3 regions of the Phyllobacterium ifriqiyense genome follow, and region 1 is predicted to be linked to each of the others. Evidence: predicted binding sites of a transcription regulator. Region 1 holds the regulator's gene; each other region holds the start of a gene.
The links. The regulator LexA, encoded in region 1, represses DNA repair genes until DNA is damaged. The targets are predictions, from matches to a motif close to TGTTCNNNNTGTGTTCNG.
Positions count from the first base shown of each region.

Region 1 (4,240 bases):
CAAGAAACTCGCGGCTGTCATCGCCCTGTTTGACTCGGCATTCTATCTTCTGCTTTCAGGCGCCGATGTTGCCGCACAACGCAGCTTTGTGATGCTGGCAGTTATGTTGCTTGCAATGACCGTGGATCGCGCGGCGATATCGATGCGTAATCTCGCAATTGCCGCCTCAATTACAATCGCGGTTTCACCACATGAAATTCTCGGACCAAGTTTCCAGATGTCCTATTCAGCAACTGCTGCCCTTATAGCTTTCTATAGCTGGTGGTCACGCTACCATTTGAGGCGAGGCCTACGAAAACAGACAAGTGCCAAGGCCGGCATATGGCTGTTTCCATCGAAAGCAACGGCCTATATTGGCGGCATTGCCATGACCTCGCTGGTCGCTGGCGGAGCCAGCTCGATCTTTGCTGCCTATCATTTCAATAATACCGCTCCTTTTGGCCTTGTCGGGAATGCCTTGGCGCTGCCAATTGTCTCAATTCTCGTGATGCCCTTCGCAGTGCTTGGCCTGCTCGCCATGCCTTTTGACCTCGATTGGCTTCCGTTTAAAATCATGGGATGGGGCATCGAGATTGTTATCGCCATAGCAAAAGCCGTGGCGTCGCATTCACCAAGTGGAAATCTTGGGCTGATGTCCGAAACTTCGCTTATTCTTATGGCGATAGGGCTTTTGCTTCTTCTATTTCTTTCAACGTGGTTGCGCCTGCTTGCCTTGCCATTGGTAGCATTGGCAATTGGTTTGACGGGACGGGCATCCTATCCTGCGATTGTGGTCTCAGAAGACGGAAAACTGGTCGCGTTAAGAACGGACGACGACCATCTGGCGATCAATAAACAAGCGGGCAGCGCCTTCAGCCTCGATAATTGGCAGTTGGGGTATAGGGCCGGGCAGATCATTAAGCCGGCAATGAAAGGCGATGTTGCAAGCGGCGCTCAATTCGAATGTGCCGATAAGCTTTGCACTGCCCGGGAGCCAGGAGGATTAATCGTTGCCTATACCGATGATGCAACAAGAACGGCAGATGCATGCCTAGAAGGGGATATCATCATTTTGGCTTTTGCCGCGAAGGCTCCAAATTGTCCAAATGCTGGAAAATTGTTACTTTCATCGCAAATGCTGGCGCTCAAAGGCGCTGCGGAGATCAGGTTTGATGCTCCACAATCTGACTCTGTCAAAGCCGATTCCACACCAGTTGGCACCGATTTGGCAAAACAAGAGCTTTCTCAACGCCTGAATTCGGTTGATATAAAGTATGCGATTGGCACGCCCAATCGCCCTTGGAATAATTACCGCATCTATTCCCGCGCCGCGCGCAATCTTGAAGAGCGGCAACTATCCAAGAAACCACCGGATACAAGCAATAAAATGTAGTTCGGCGTTTATGGTAGTCCCAAACATTTTTCGCTAGCTGCTATTCTGTGGCTGTTCGAATGGAGCCTACGAACAAAAGCACACCGTCCAGCGAAGTATAAACGCCATCAATATCTGCGTATCAGACCGACCAGCTTGCCCTGTACCTGAACGCGGTCCGGTCCAAAGATGCGGGTTTCATAGGCGGGGTTTGCTGCTTCGAGAGCAATGGATGCACCTTTTCGGCGAAAACGCTTCAAGGTTGCTTCTTCATCATCCACGAGTGCCACAACGATTTCACCGGGGCTCGCGGTATCTCCGCGCTTGATAACAACAGTGTCGCCATCAAAAATACCCGCTTCGATCATGGAGTCACCTTTGACCTCAAGCGCATAATGCTCACCGCTGCCGATCATATCGGGCGGGAGATTGAGCATGTGAGTCTGGTTTTGAATTGCAGCGATCGGCACACCGGCAGCGATACGTCCCATAACAGGAATGCTGATCATGTTGGCAGCAACAATATCGGCAGTGCTTGCTTGCGGGCGAGGCGGCGCAACATTTCGTCCCAAACTGCCTTCAATAACGCTCGGAGAAAATTTGCGTTGCGCGTTCAGACCCGGCGCAATCGAGTCGGGCAGGCGAAGCACTTCCAGCGCCCGTGCCCTATTTGCTAGCCGACGAATAAATCCTCGCTCCTCCAGTGCGGTAATCAGGCGATGAATGCCGGATTTGGATGCGAGATCAAGTGCATCCTTCATTTCATCAAAAGAAGGGGGAATGCCCGTTTCCTTCAACCGTTCATGTATGAAGAGCAGAAGTTCATGTTGTTTGCGCGTCAGCATAGGGGCGATCCTTAAGTGTGGAATCGGAAAAACAAAACCAGAACAAACACTATATGTTCCAGTTGTGTTCCACAAGGATTAATATCTGGTATAAACCAGCCCTATATGCCCAATTACTCTGAAAATCAGATGGAATGACGCAAAATATGGGCCTATCCGCTTATCGGAGGACCGCTCGACTGGCGCACTGTGAGTTCTACGGGCCATAATTCATGAATATTGTCCACGGGTTCGCCATCAAGGACGCGCACGAGCATTTCAGCGATTCTCGTGGCGGCGGAGCGCATTGATGATCGCGTGGTGGTCATGGATGGAACCATGTTGCTGGCATTGAGATATGGAAAGACATCGTCATGGGTGATGAGCGATACTTGTTTGCCCAACTGATAACCCTTGTTGCGAACTGCACGTGACACACCCAAAGCGGTCATCATTGATCCTGCAATGATTGCTGTCGGTTGCGGAGTGCATGAAAGCAGCCGTTGCGTTTCACGAAAGCCGATTTCATCAGAGAAGTAGTCGTGTACGATGAAGCGCGGGTCGATTTCGACGCCGCGTTCGCTTAGCGCTTGGCGATATCCAAGCTCGCGATGCTCAGAGAACGTAAACCCTCTTAACCCGTCAATCATGGCTATATGCCGATGTCCAAGGTCGAGGAGGTGGCTTGCGGCCTGATAGAATGCGCCCTGATTGTCGATATCCAGCCAGGCATGGGGCCTGTCTATGTTCGTACGGCCATGCAGAACAAAGGGAAAGTTTGCATCGATCAGCATGGATACGCGCTCATCGACCAAAACAGGCCCGGAGACGATGATCGCATCAACCCGTTTGCTCGAAATCAGGCGCTTATAAACCGAAATCTCGTCATTATCGACAATGGGACTGAGCAGAAAATCAATCTCGTCCCGGGAAAGGCGCTCCGCCAAACCGGCAAGAAATTCCGCGGTATGAGGCCCAAATCGCTGGCTGGAATCTGCGGGGATAACCAGACCGATAGCACCGACACGGCCCATGGCTAGACGTCGGGCATTTGCATTTGCGCTATAGCCAAATTTCAATGCCGCTTTATTGACGCGCTCGCGCGTAGCCTCATTCACTTCCGGATAACCGTTCAGCGCGCGGCTAACGGTCGTCTGGGAGAGGTTGAGCTTTTCAGCGAGTTCTTTCAGCTTCATGCCGGACGGTCCAAAACTGTATTCCTATCTGCGTCGTTAGATGTCTTTGCCTTCGTAATATAATCATACTTCAAAGCGCTTTAAATGATCTGCACAATTTTATTTGCCTGATTAATGGCGTTCATAAACTATTTATTGACATTCGTTTTGCGTTTTGACACCTTTTATCCAAAGCGCTTTGGATAGGTTAATTTCACTATCTGATGTGCTTGAGGAGGATCGTCAATTGGGGATTGAGTGCCGTCCGGCATGGGTTGATCCATTAAATATTTCTGGGAGGATTTATGAAAAAGAGTTCAGTTTTGGCGGGCATCCTGCTTACAGCGCTGTTGTCTTCAGGTGCCTATGCAGCCAATCTTTCTATTGTTTACAGCTCGACCGGCAATGAAAATGCCGAGTTGCGCAAGCAGCTTGACCGCTTTGAAAAAGAAACGGGCAACAAGGTTTCCATTGTGGCGATGCCATCAAGCAGTTCTGACAATTTCGGTCAGTATCGCCTTTGGCTTGCAGCCGGAAACTCGGATATCGATGTCTATAAGACCGATGTGGTTTGGGCGCCTCAGCTATCAGAGCAATTTCTCGATTTGACCGAAGCGGCAAAAGGCGTGGTCGACCAGCATTTCCCGTCGATCATTGAAAGCCAGACAGTGGACGGCAAATTGGTTGCCCTGCCATTATACACAGATGCGCCAGCACTTTATTATCGCAAGGATCTGCTCGAAAAGTACAAGAAGCCGGTCCCCAAGACATGGGATGAAATGGCTGCGACCGCCAAGGAAGTGCAGGATGGCGAGCGCCAAGCCGGAAACAAGGGAATGTTCGGATTTGTGTTTCAGGGAAATGCCTATGAGGGTTTAACCTGTAATGCA
Region 1 is NZ_JAUSZT010000003.1:2,743,089-2,747,328, reverse strand. Features, by position in the region: gene QFZ34_RS21095 (ComEC/Rec2 family competence protein) at 1-1,372, shown strand, start outside; gene lexA (transcriptional repressor LexA) at 1,480-2,196, opposite strand; gene QFZ34_RS21085 (substrate-binding domain-containing protein) at 2,349-3,371, opposite strand; gene QFZ34_RS21080 (ABC transporter substrate-binding protein) at 3,656-4,240, shown strand, end outside.

Region 2 (4,240 bases), 150 kb from region 1:
CGCCACCTATGCCGACGAGATGGATTTGAAGATGGCCAAGCTTTTTCGACAGCTTCCCTTCGAAATTGTCGTCATATGCCCAACCATTCGAGAAAACACGATCGATCCAGCCCTTGAGCAAGCCCGGCATTGACCACCAATAGACCGGAAATACGAGTACCAAACTGTCTGCCCGGTCTATCCGCGCTTGCTCGGCCGCTACATCCGGCGGCGTCTTGGCACGTCGTTTGTGGGAAGCGATATCTGCCTGGCTAAATCGCGGATCAAAACCCTCTGCAGCAAGGTCTGCGATCTCAAATGTATGGGAGCCGCTCTGCGACAGGCCTTCGCCAATCTTTAACGCAATGCTGTTGGTCAGTGATTTGGATTCTGGATGCGATGTAACAATAAGCGCATGCATGTCGATTACTCCATGATTAGAGATTGTGGAACCGGCCGAAACCTTATATACTTTTAGTAAGTTACTTTTGGTATATAGTGATGTCAAGCTCAGTTTCAAAAAACTCCTCATCTCAAACATCTCCCCGCCAGCGTCTTTCCCGCGAGGCGCGCCAGCGGCAATTACTGGATGTTTCATGGAAATTAATTCGTGACGAAGGTACGGAAGCTTTGACGCTTGGTCGCCTGGCTGAGTTGTCAGGTGTTACAAAGCCCGTTGTCTATGACCATTTCGGCACAAGGCCAGGACTTCTCGCGGCCCTTTTCAAAGAGTTCGATGCGCGTCAGACCGTTATAATGGATGCGGCGCTTGAGCGTGCCGCACCCAATCTTACCGACGTCGCCAAAGTGATCGCCTCGTCTTATGTTGATTGCGTTCTTACACAGGGACGCGAAATTCCCGGTATCACTGCCGCATTAAAAGGCTCGCCGGAACTTGATAAGATAAAGCACGACTTCGAGGCCGTGTTCATAGAAAAGTGCAGGCATCTGTTAAATGCGTTTACCGGCGCAGAAGGTGTTTCATCGGCTGGGCTGTGGGGAATGCTCGGAGCTGCAGAAGGCTTGTCAAATGCTGCAGTAAACGAGGATATCGCTCCTGCTCAGGCAAAAGATGAGCTCTATGAAATCATTATTTCAATGGTGAAGCGCTCCGGAAACTAGGAGCAGTTGTTTTCTCATCTAAAAACAAACATCGGGCAGTCTTGGACTACCCGATGCCTGCATAATAATGAGAATACGATCAAGTCCGGTCTTTTGAACTCAACTCAGAACGGGATTTCATCATCGAGATCGCGTGAGAAATTACCGCCGCTCGAGCTTGAGGATCCGCCTGCATTGGACCGGCCAAAGTCGGAGCCGCCACGATCGTCGCTCATTTGTCCGCGCCCGGAATTGCTCTCGAAGGACCGACCGCCGCCAGCTCCCGCACCTTCTCCGCGTGAATCCAGCATCTGTAGTTCACCCCGGAATTTTTGCAGTACGACTTCGGTGGAATAACGATCATTGCCCGTCTGGTCCTGCCATTTACGGGTCTGAAGCGCGCCTTCCAGATAAACCTTCATACCCTTCTTAAGGTACTGCTCGGCAACTTTTGCGAGATTGTCATTGAAAATCACGACGCTATGCCACTCGGTCTTTTCCTTGCGTTCGCCGCTATTCTTGTCGCGCCAGCTTTCCGAGGTCGCAATGCGTAGATTCACGACGGGATCACCTGAACCGAGCCGCCGGACTTCTGGATCAGCGCCAAGATTTCCTACCAAAATGACCTTGTTGACACTGCCTGCCATGTTCAAAACTCCACAAATTCCAATTTTAAATTTTGCCTATCATACAGAAGCCATGGACGTGGCGGGCAATTGATTGCCACTATCCACAATATACACCTCATATCGGCATCGTCTGCTGCGATCACTCTCCTGCCAGATTTGTCAGGAGACATTTTTCGATCATACAGCCGACTATCTCAGCTCAAAGCGTCCTTTTACAATCAATTCGCAGCCGTATACATCCGGATATGGCGAAGGCCGCTGTCAATATTATTTGTTCTTTCTTTGTTCTAACACTTGCTCTAATAATGTCAACATGGCTATGGTGATTCAGGATGGTTGATAAAGTCCGGCCTCGTAAATTATCCATGAAGCACTAGATAAAGGGAACTGTTCTCTTAAAGAACAATTCCCCATAACAGCATGCCCTCTTAAAGGCGAACCGACATGAGCGATCAGAAGTACATTTCCATTCGCGGCGCGCGCGAACATAATTTGAAAAATATCGATCTTGATCTGCCGCGCGACAAGCTGATTGTCATGACCGGCCTTTCGGGTTCGGGCAAGTCTTCGCTCGCCTTCGATACGATCTACGCAGAAGGCCAAAGACGCTATGTCGAAAGCCTGTCGGCCTATGCCCGGCAGTTTCTGGAGATGATGCAGAAGCCGGACGTGGATCAAATTGACGGTCTTTCTCCGGCAATTTCGATTGAGCAAAAGACAACCAGCCGCAACCCCCGCTCAACTGTGGGTACAGTCACTGAGATTTACGACTATTTGCGCCTGCTTTATGCGCGTGTTGGTGTCCCTTATTCACCGGCAACAGGCTTGCCTATCGAAAGCCAGACCGTCAGCCAAATGGTGGATCGTGTCATGGCTCTCGAGGAAGGCGCCCGTCTATTCATCCTTGCGCCCATAGTACGCGGGCGTAAGGGGGAGTATCGCAAGGAGCTTGCGGATCTGCAGAAACGCGGTTTTCAGCGCGTGAAGGTCGATGGTATTTTTTATGAAATTGCCGATGTTCCGGCACTCGATAAGAAGTACAAGCATGATATCGACGTTGTGGTTGACCGCATCGTCGTCCGACCTGATATTTCCGCACGTCTTGCCGATAGCCTCGAGACCTGCCTGAAGCTTGCAGATGGTATCGCTGTCGCAGAATTTGCGGATAAGCCGCTGCCTGCTGATGAAACCTCGAGTGAATCAGCCAATAAATCCAAGAACGAAACACATGAACGCATCATGTTTTCGGAAAAATTCGCCTGTCCTGTTTCAGGCTTCACCATTTCGGAGATTGAACCGCGCCTTTTCTCGTTCAATAATCCCTTCGGTGCTTGCCCGACCTGCGATGGCCTGGGTACTCAAAAAGCGATTGATCCGACGATGATCATTCCTGATGAGGCTCTGACGCTCAAGAATGGTGCAATTGCGCCTTGGGCAAAATCGAGTTCTCCTTATTACAGCCAAACATTGCAGGCGCTGGGCGAAGCCTACGGTTTCAAGCTCGCAGATCGCTGGCGTGATTTGAATGAAGAGGCGCGCGAAGCCATACTTTACGGCACTGGCAGCCGTGAAATTGCATTCTCCTATGATGATGGTTTGCGATCATATCGCACAACAAAATCTTTCGAGGGTGTCATTCCCAATTTGGAACGCCGCTGGAAAGAGACGGATTCAGCATGGTCGCGCGAAGAGATCGAGCGTTTCATGTCTGGCACGCCTTGCCCCGCTTGCAAGGGTTACCGCCTGAAACCCGAGGCTCTTGCGGTAAAAATTGGCGGTCTGCATATCGGCCAGATTACTGAAAAATCCATTCGTCATGCGGATGCCTGGTTCAGCGATATTGATAAAAGCTTCAATGAGAAACAGACAGAAATCGCTGCGCGCATTCTTAAGGAAATTCGCGAGCGTCTGCGCTTCCTGAATGATGTCGGCCTGGACTACCTGGCGCTTTCACGCAATTCGGGCACTCTTTCCGGTGGTGAAAGCCAGCGTATCCGCCTTGCATCGCAGATCGGTTCCGGTCTGACTGGTGTTCTCTATGTTCTGGACGAGCCATCCATTGGCCTGCATCAACGCGACAATGAGCAGTTGCTGAAGACTTTGCGTCATCTGCGGGATCTCGGAAATACGGTTATCGTTGTCGAGCACGACGAGGATGCGATTTTGACCGCGGATTATGTCGTCGATATCGGTCCGGCCGCCGGTATTCACGGTGGTCAGATAATCGCCGAAGGCAGTCCAGCGGACATTATGGCCAGCCCGAAATCCTTGACCGGCAAATATTTGTCAGGCGAAATCGAGGTGGCCGTGCCGGCAGAACGCCGCAAGGTCAATAAGAAACGGATTAAAGTTGTCGGCGCGCGTGGCAATAATCTGAAAAATGTCTCGGCAGAAATTCCGCTTGGCACCTTCACCGCTGTAACCGGCGTGTCGGGTGGCGGAAAATCCACCTTCCTTATCGAGACATTATTCAAGGCCGCCTCACGCCGGATCATGGGCTCCCGCGAGCATCCTGCAGAGCACGACCATAT
Region 2 is NZ_JAUSZT010000003.1:2,594,752-2,598,991, reverse strand. Features, by position in the region: gene QFZ34_RS20360 (NAD(P)H-dependent oxidoreductase) at 1-400, opposite strand, end outside; gene QFZ34_RS20355 (TetR/AcrR family transcriptional regulator) at 481-1,101, shown strand; gene QFZ34_RS20350 (single-stranded DNA-binding protein) at 1,206-1,727, opposite strand; gene uvrA (excinuclease ABC subunit UvrA) at 2,154-4,240, shown strand, end outside.
Region 2: a site for LexA is predicted at 1,982-1,999, ahead of uvrA (excinuclease ABC subunit UvrA). Genes of this name have one in related genera too.

Region 3 (4,240 bases), on a different contig from region 1:
CTCGCAGGAACTGGCTCCGCGCAAAAAGGAAAAATGCGAGGTGACCTGCAGTTCCACGTAGCGATTATTGTTCATCCGAATAGTCCATGCATGAACCAATGGTGTGATCCGGTGTCAGCGTCCTCGCCGTCTCCTGCCCGGTAGACCCAGAACCGTTCTCCCGCCTCGTCTTCGACAATGAAATAATCTCTGACAGCAGACATCTCGGCATCACGGTGCCACCATTCACCAAATACGCGTTCAGGACCGTCGGCCCGCTTGATGCGGTGCCGAATGCCCCGCCAGGTGAAGGATGCGGGGGGATGGTCCGGCAGCAATGCCACGGTCTCGATCCGTTCGGGAAATTTCAGCAGACGCGTCGGCCGCGGCCAATCAAATGGCCAGGTTTCTGCAATATCGGGTGAAAGTGCCGGAACCCGTTTGACCGATCGCTCGGGAACATCGCTGGCCACCGATGCAACGCGGTAAATCCGGGTTTCCCCGACACGGTTCGTCAATGTATCAATCAGTGCCGAGACATCCGCCTCCGGTTCTTCGATCAATGATGAAATTGTCTGCTTCATGCCAAGAGGCTCGGCAATTGTTGCAACAAGGGTCATGAGTTCGATCCCGAAGCCCGGATCAATCGTGCCGATCTTGTCGCAAAGAAGCCGTGTCAGCCGCCTCACATCGCGCACGGCAAGTGCGGTGCCGACCCGGACAGCTTCAATGCGGTTGTCGACCCTGTGCAACAACAGATCCAGCCGTCTGACTCCAAGACCTTTTGTTTCCAGCAAGGCACATAATTGTTCAACCAGTTTACCAATGTAGCGGGCGATGGTTTCGCTAGCGCCGATGGGCTCGGCAAAGGCACGGCGCACCTCGATCAGGTCAGACGTGCGGACGGGGTCAATCGGTTCGGCAATCCGTCCATAAGCCTGATCAAGGCGTCGTCCGAGCTCGGGCCCAAAGCGCAAGGTCAGAGGTGCGCGCGGCGTCATATCAAGCTGTCCTATTGTGGTGAAGCCGAGGATGCGCAGGCTCTCGGCAGTATCGGCAGATAGTCGCAGTGCAGTGATTGGCAATTGTTCAAGAGCCGCGGCGCTGGAGCCCGATGGCACTATCGATATGGGTGCGGCACTCGTTCGCGCCAGCGCGTGGGCCGCACCCCATGTATCGGCGATGGCCGCGCAGGCATAAATGCCCGAGGCCCCGAACCGCTGCACGATTTGACTGAGCATAGCTTCTTCCCCGCCAAGCAGATGATCGGCACCTGTCGTATCAAGAACAATGCCATCTGGATGATCGGCAGCAACGATGGGCGCATAGCGCTGCATGGCCCATAACGCCAACCGTTCCAGCGCTTCGGCATCGGCTTTGAGATCCGCGTCCATGGTCACCAGCCCGCTGACCAAGGCTTGCGCCTTGGTCGCCGCCATGCCGACGCGCAATCCGGTGCCTAGCGCTGCCCCGTTGACGGCACTCACCACACGGCGGCGGGCATCACGGCCAATAAGGACGAGCGGAACCTCAGGCGGAGGCGCGGCGTCGCCCAATTTCCTTCTGAGGCGATCCGTAGACCACGTCGGAAGGAAGAGCGAGACGACCCTTGTCATCGCAGGCCTCCACTTCAAAATCGGCAGATTCTCCGGCACGGCAACGGATCAGTTCCAGCTGCCAGCGTGCACGGCCGACGCCGGGCACCGGCAAAGGCGATGAGGCAAGCGCGGTTACCCGCCATCTGGTGACGGATGCTGTCGGCTGGCCGAAATCAGCGGCTTCTGCCTGTCGCCGCCAACGCCGCACTGCAATACCGATCGTGCCGGATCCCTCTGCTGCGAGCTGCAAGCGCCGCGATGAGGTCATTGATAGCCGCGCCACCTCGGCCACGACAGCGCCGAGACCACCATGGCGAAGACCTTCTTCAAAACAGGAAAGCACGGCCTTTTCGTCGCCCGCCTCCACATAGATCACGCGGTTGCTTCCAAGCCCCACTTGAGCAATCGCCGGAGCAAACAAATCCTGCCGGGTAATGCACCAAAGCACCTTGCCTTTGGTTCTGGCGGCAATGCCTGCTGCAAACAGGGCTGCAGCCGCACCATGGACCGCGCCATTGCCGCCGCCGGCCACTTCATGCAGGCTGCCAAGTGCAAGCCCTCCACCTGGCAAAACGCGGTCTATCGATTTGACGCCAAAGGGAAGAACCTCCGCTGCACGCGCCCTTCCTCCATGCAGCCGTTCAATACGGTCACGAAGTTGGGCAAGGACAGGTGTGGTTAGAGCGTCTTTCATTCACGATCCTTTTGGCGCTGTAATGCGCACACGGATTTTATTGTTCCCTTTTTGTTCTTACTTTCGTAGTGTGGAGTCAACTGAATTTGCGAGGTTTATGCCAGCCTGCAGGATAAGCCACGGATTCAAAACAGGTTTAAATTTTTAAGTAAATGGCGGCGCTGTCGCTGCAATTGAACGATTTGATATAGGAAATCGTAAAGCTGCCCAACTTGCGGGAAGGCGATGGACCGACTGCCTGGAAGAAAAAGGTGGCGGGAAGGACCTCCCTATAGAATATTGGTCACGGGGCCAGTCACAAGGCATGCGCGACCGGCAAAGGCAGCTCAGGGGGATGATTGATGTGCAACCTCTACAGGCACAAAAGCAGCTACCAGGAAGTCGCCGACCTGTTCAAGACGCGCAGCAATCTGACGAATATGACCGAGTTCGATCTGGAAATTTTTCCGGACTATCCCGCTCCTATCGTCAGGAACGATGCCCACGGGGAACGGGAACTAGCCATGTTGCGCTGGGGAATGCCTTCGCCCGACAAGGCTGTCACCAGCACAGGCGTGAACTACAGCACCACAAACATTCGCAACCTCCATTTTTACCACTGGAAAAAATGGCTTGGGAAAGAGTTTCGATGCCTTGTGCCGGCGGCCAGTTTTTCAGAGTACGGACCGAAGCCAGATCCAGTCACCAAGCGCAAACCCCTGCATTGGTTTGCTTTGAACGAAGATCAGCCATGTTTTGCTTTGCCGGTCTCTGGACGCCTTGGCGCGGTATCAGGAAAGCCAAAGAGGGGCAGATTGATGTTGAGGTGTTCGGGTTTTTAACGACCAATGCCAATGCTGTTGTCAAACCGATTCACGAGAAGGCGATGCCGGTCATCCTTCGCACAAGAGAAGAATTCGACATCTGGCTCAACGGGTCACCCCGCGAAGCACTGCAACTGCAGCGCCCTCTGCCTGACAGCGATTTGATTGTTCTAGCGCCGCCAAAGAAGATCGAAGAAGAGCCGCTTTTGCTCTGAGAGATTTCTAGATGACCGGATATTTCGAACGTGACGCAAAACGTAAACTCCAGATCGGCTTCATCGTCGAGTTGGTACTTTTGCTCGTTCTTATCGCTGTTCGCGCTGCACTATCAATCGGTGATCCGCTACCCGCAACGCTCAAGGGATGGCTGATCGAGTATACAAGCCCATCTTTTGTTCTGAATCTAATTCTCATATTCCTCGCCACAGCGACCTTCTTTTTGCTGTATGTCAACAGGAACTATGACAAGCTAGTCAGGAGCGTCGAGTCACATAAGCATTGTGTTCCGCCCGGGTTGCTTCCCAATCAGTCGGCAGGATCAATTGCCAGTACTCAGGTGCATGGAACGATTGGCGGGATTCAAATAGCATCAATCGTCGTCACCTTCATATTTGCAGACATTGTCATTTCGCACATTCTGCGATGACCTGAGCAAAAGGAGAAGTACCATGCCTTGGAAAGTCAGATTTCGCGGGAAAACCTACAGCATCGAGAGCTATTTCGATGAAGATTACATGGGAGAAGTCGAAGCGAATATGACTGACGTTGAGGAACTGCCCGGTTCGTTCAATGTCGAATCTCACGGCGAGGAAATTGTAGAGAATATCACCATCGCCGAGTCTGCCGATTCGACCGAGTTTCCTTTTGAGGCTGTCCGGGCCAATCATCCCGAACTTGGCGAGATTTACATTTTCACGGGTGTGCCAGACGAAACCGAGGGTGAGCTGCACGTTCTCTATACCAATGCGGCTGCAAACGATCCCGTTTACAACGAGACAGCATTTGAGGGCGATGGCACATGATCATCATCGCTCCAAGGTTGGAAGGTCGATATCCGGAACGAGAAATCGACTCTCAGATGGCTATCGAGGATGCGCTGTTGAAGATATTGGGAGATGCGAACACCTTGGGCTGGACGAAGGCCGAGGTTTTAACCGCTATGATTG
Region 3 is NZ_JAUSZT010000002.1:866,617-870,856, reverse strand. Features, by position in the region: gene QFZ34_RS05770 (error-prone DNA polymerase) at 1-75, opposite strand, end outside; gene QFZ34_RS05765 (DUF6504 family protein) at 72-1,595, opposite strand; gene QFZ34_RS05760 (ImuA family protein) at 1,510-2,271, opposite strand; partial or broken gene QFZ34_RS05755 (SOS response-associated peptidase) at 2,613-3,289, shown strand; gene QFZ34_RS05745 (hypothetical protein) at 3,301-3,720, shown strand; gene QFZ34_RS05740 (hypothetical protein) at 3,743-4,096, shown strand; gene QFZ34_RS05735 (hypothetical protein) at 4,093-4,240, shown strand, end outside.
Region 3: a site for LexA is predicted at 2,313-2,330, ahead of QFZ34_RS05760 (ImuA family protein). Genes of this name have one in related genera too.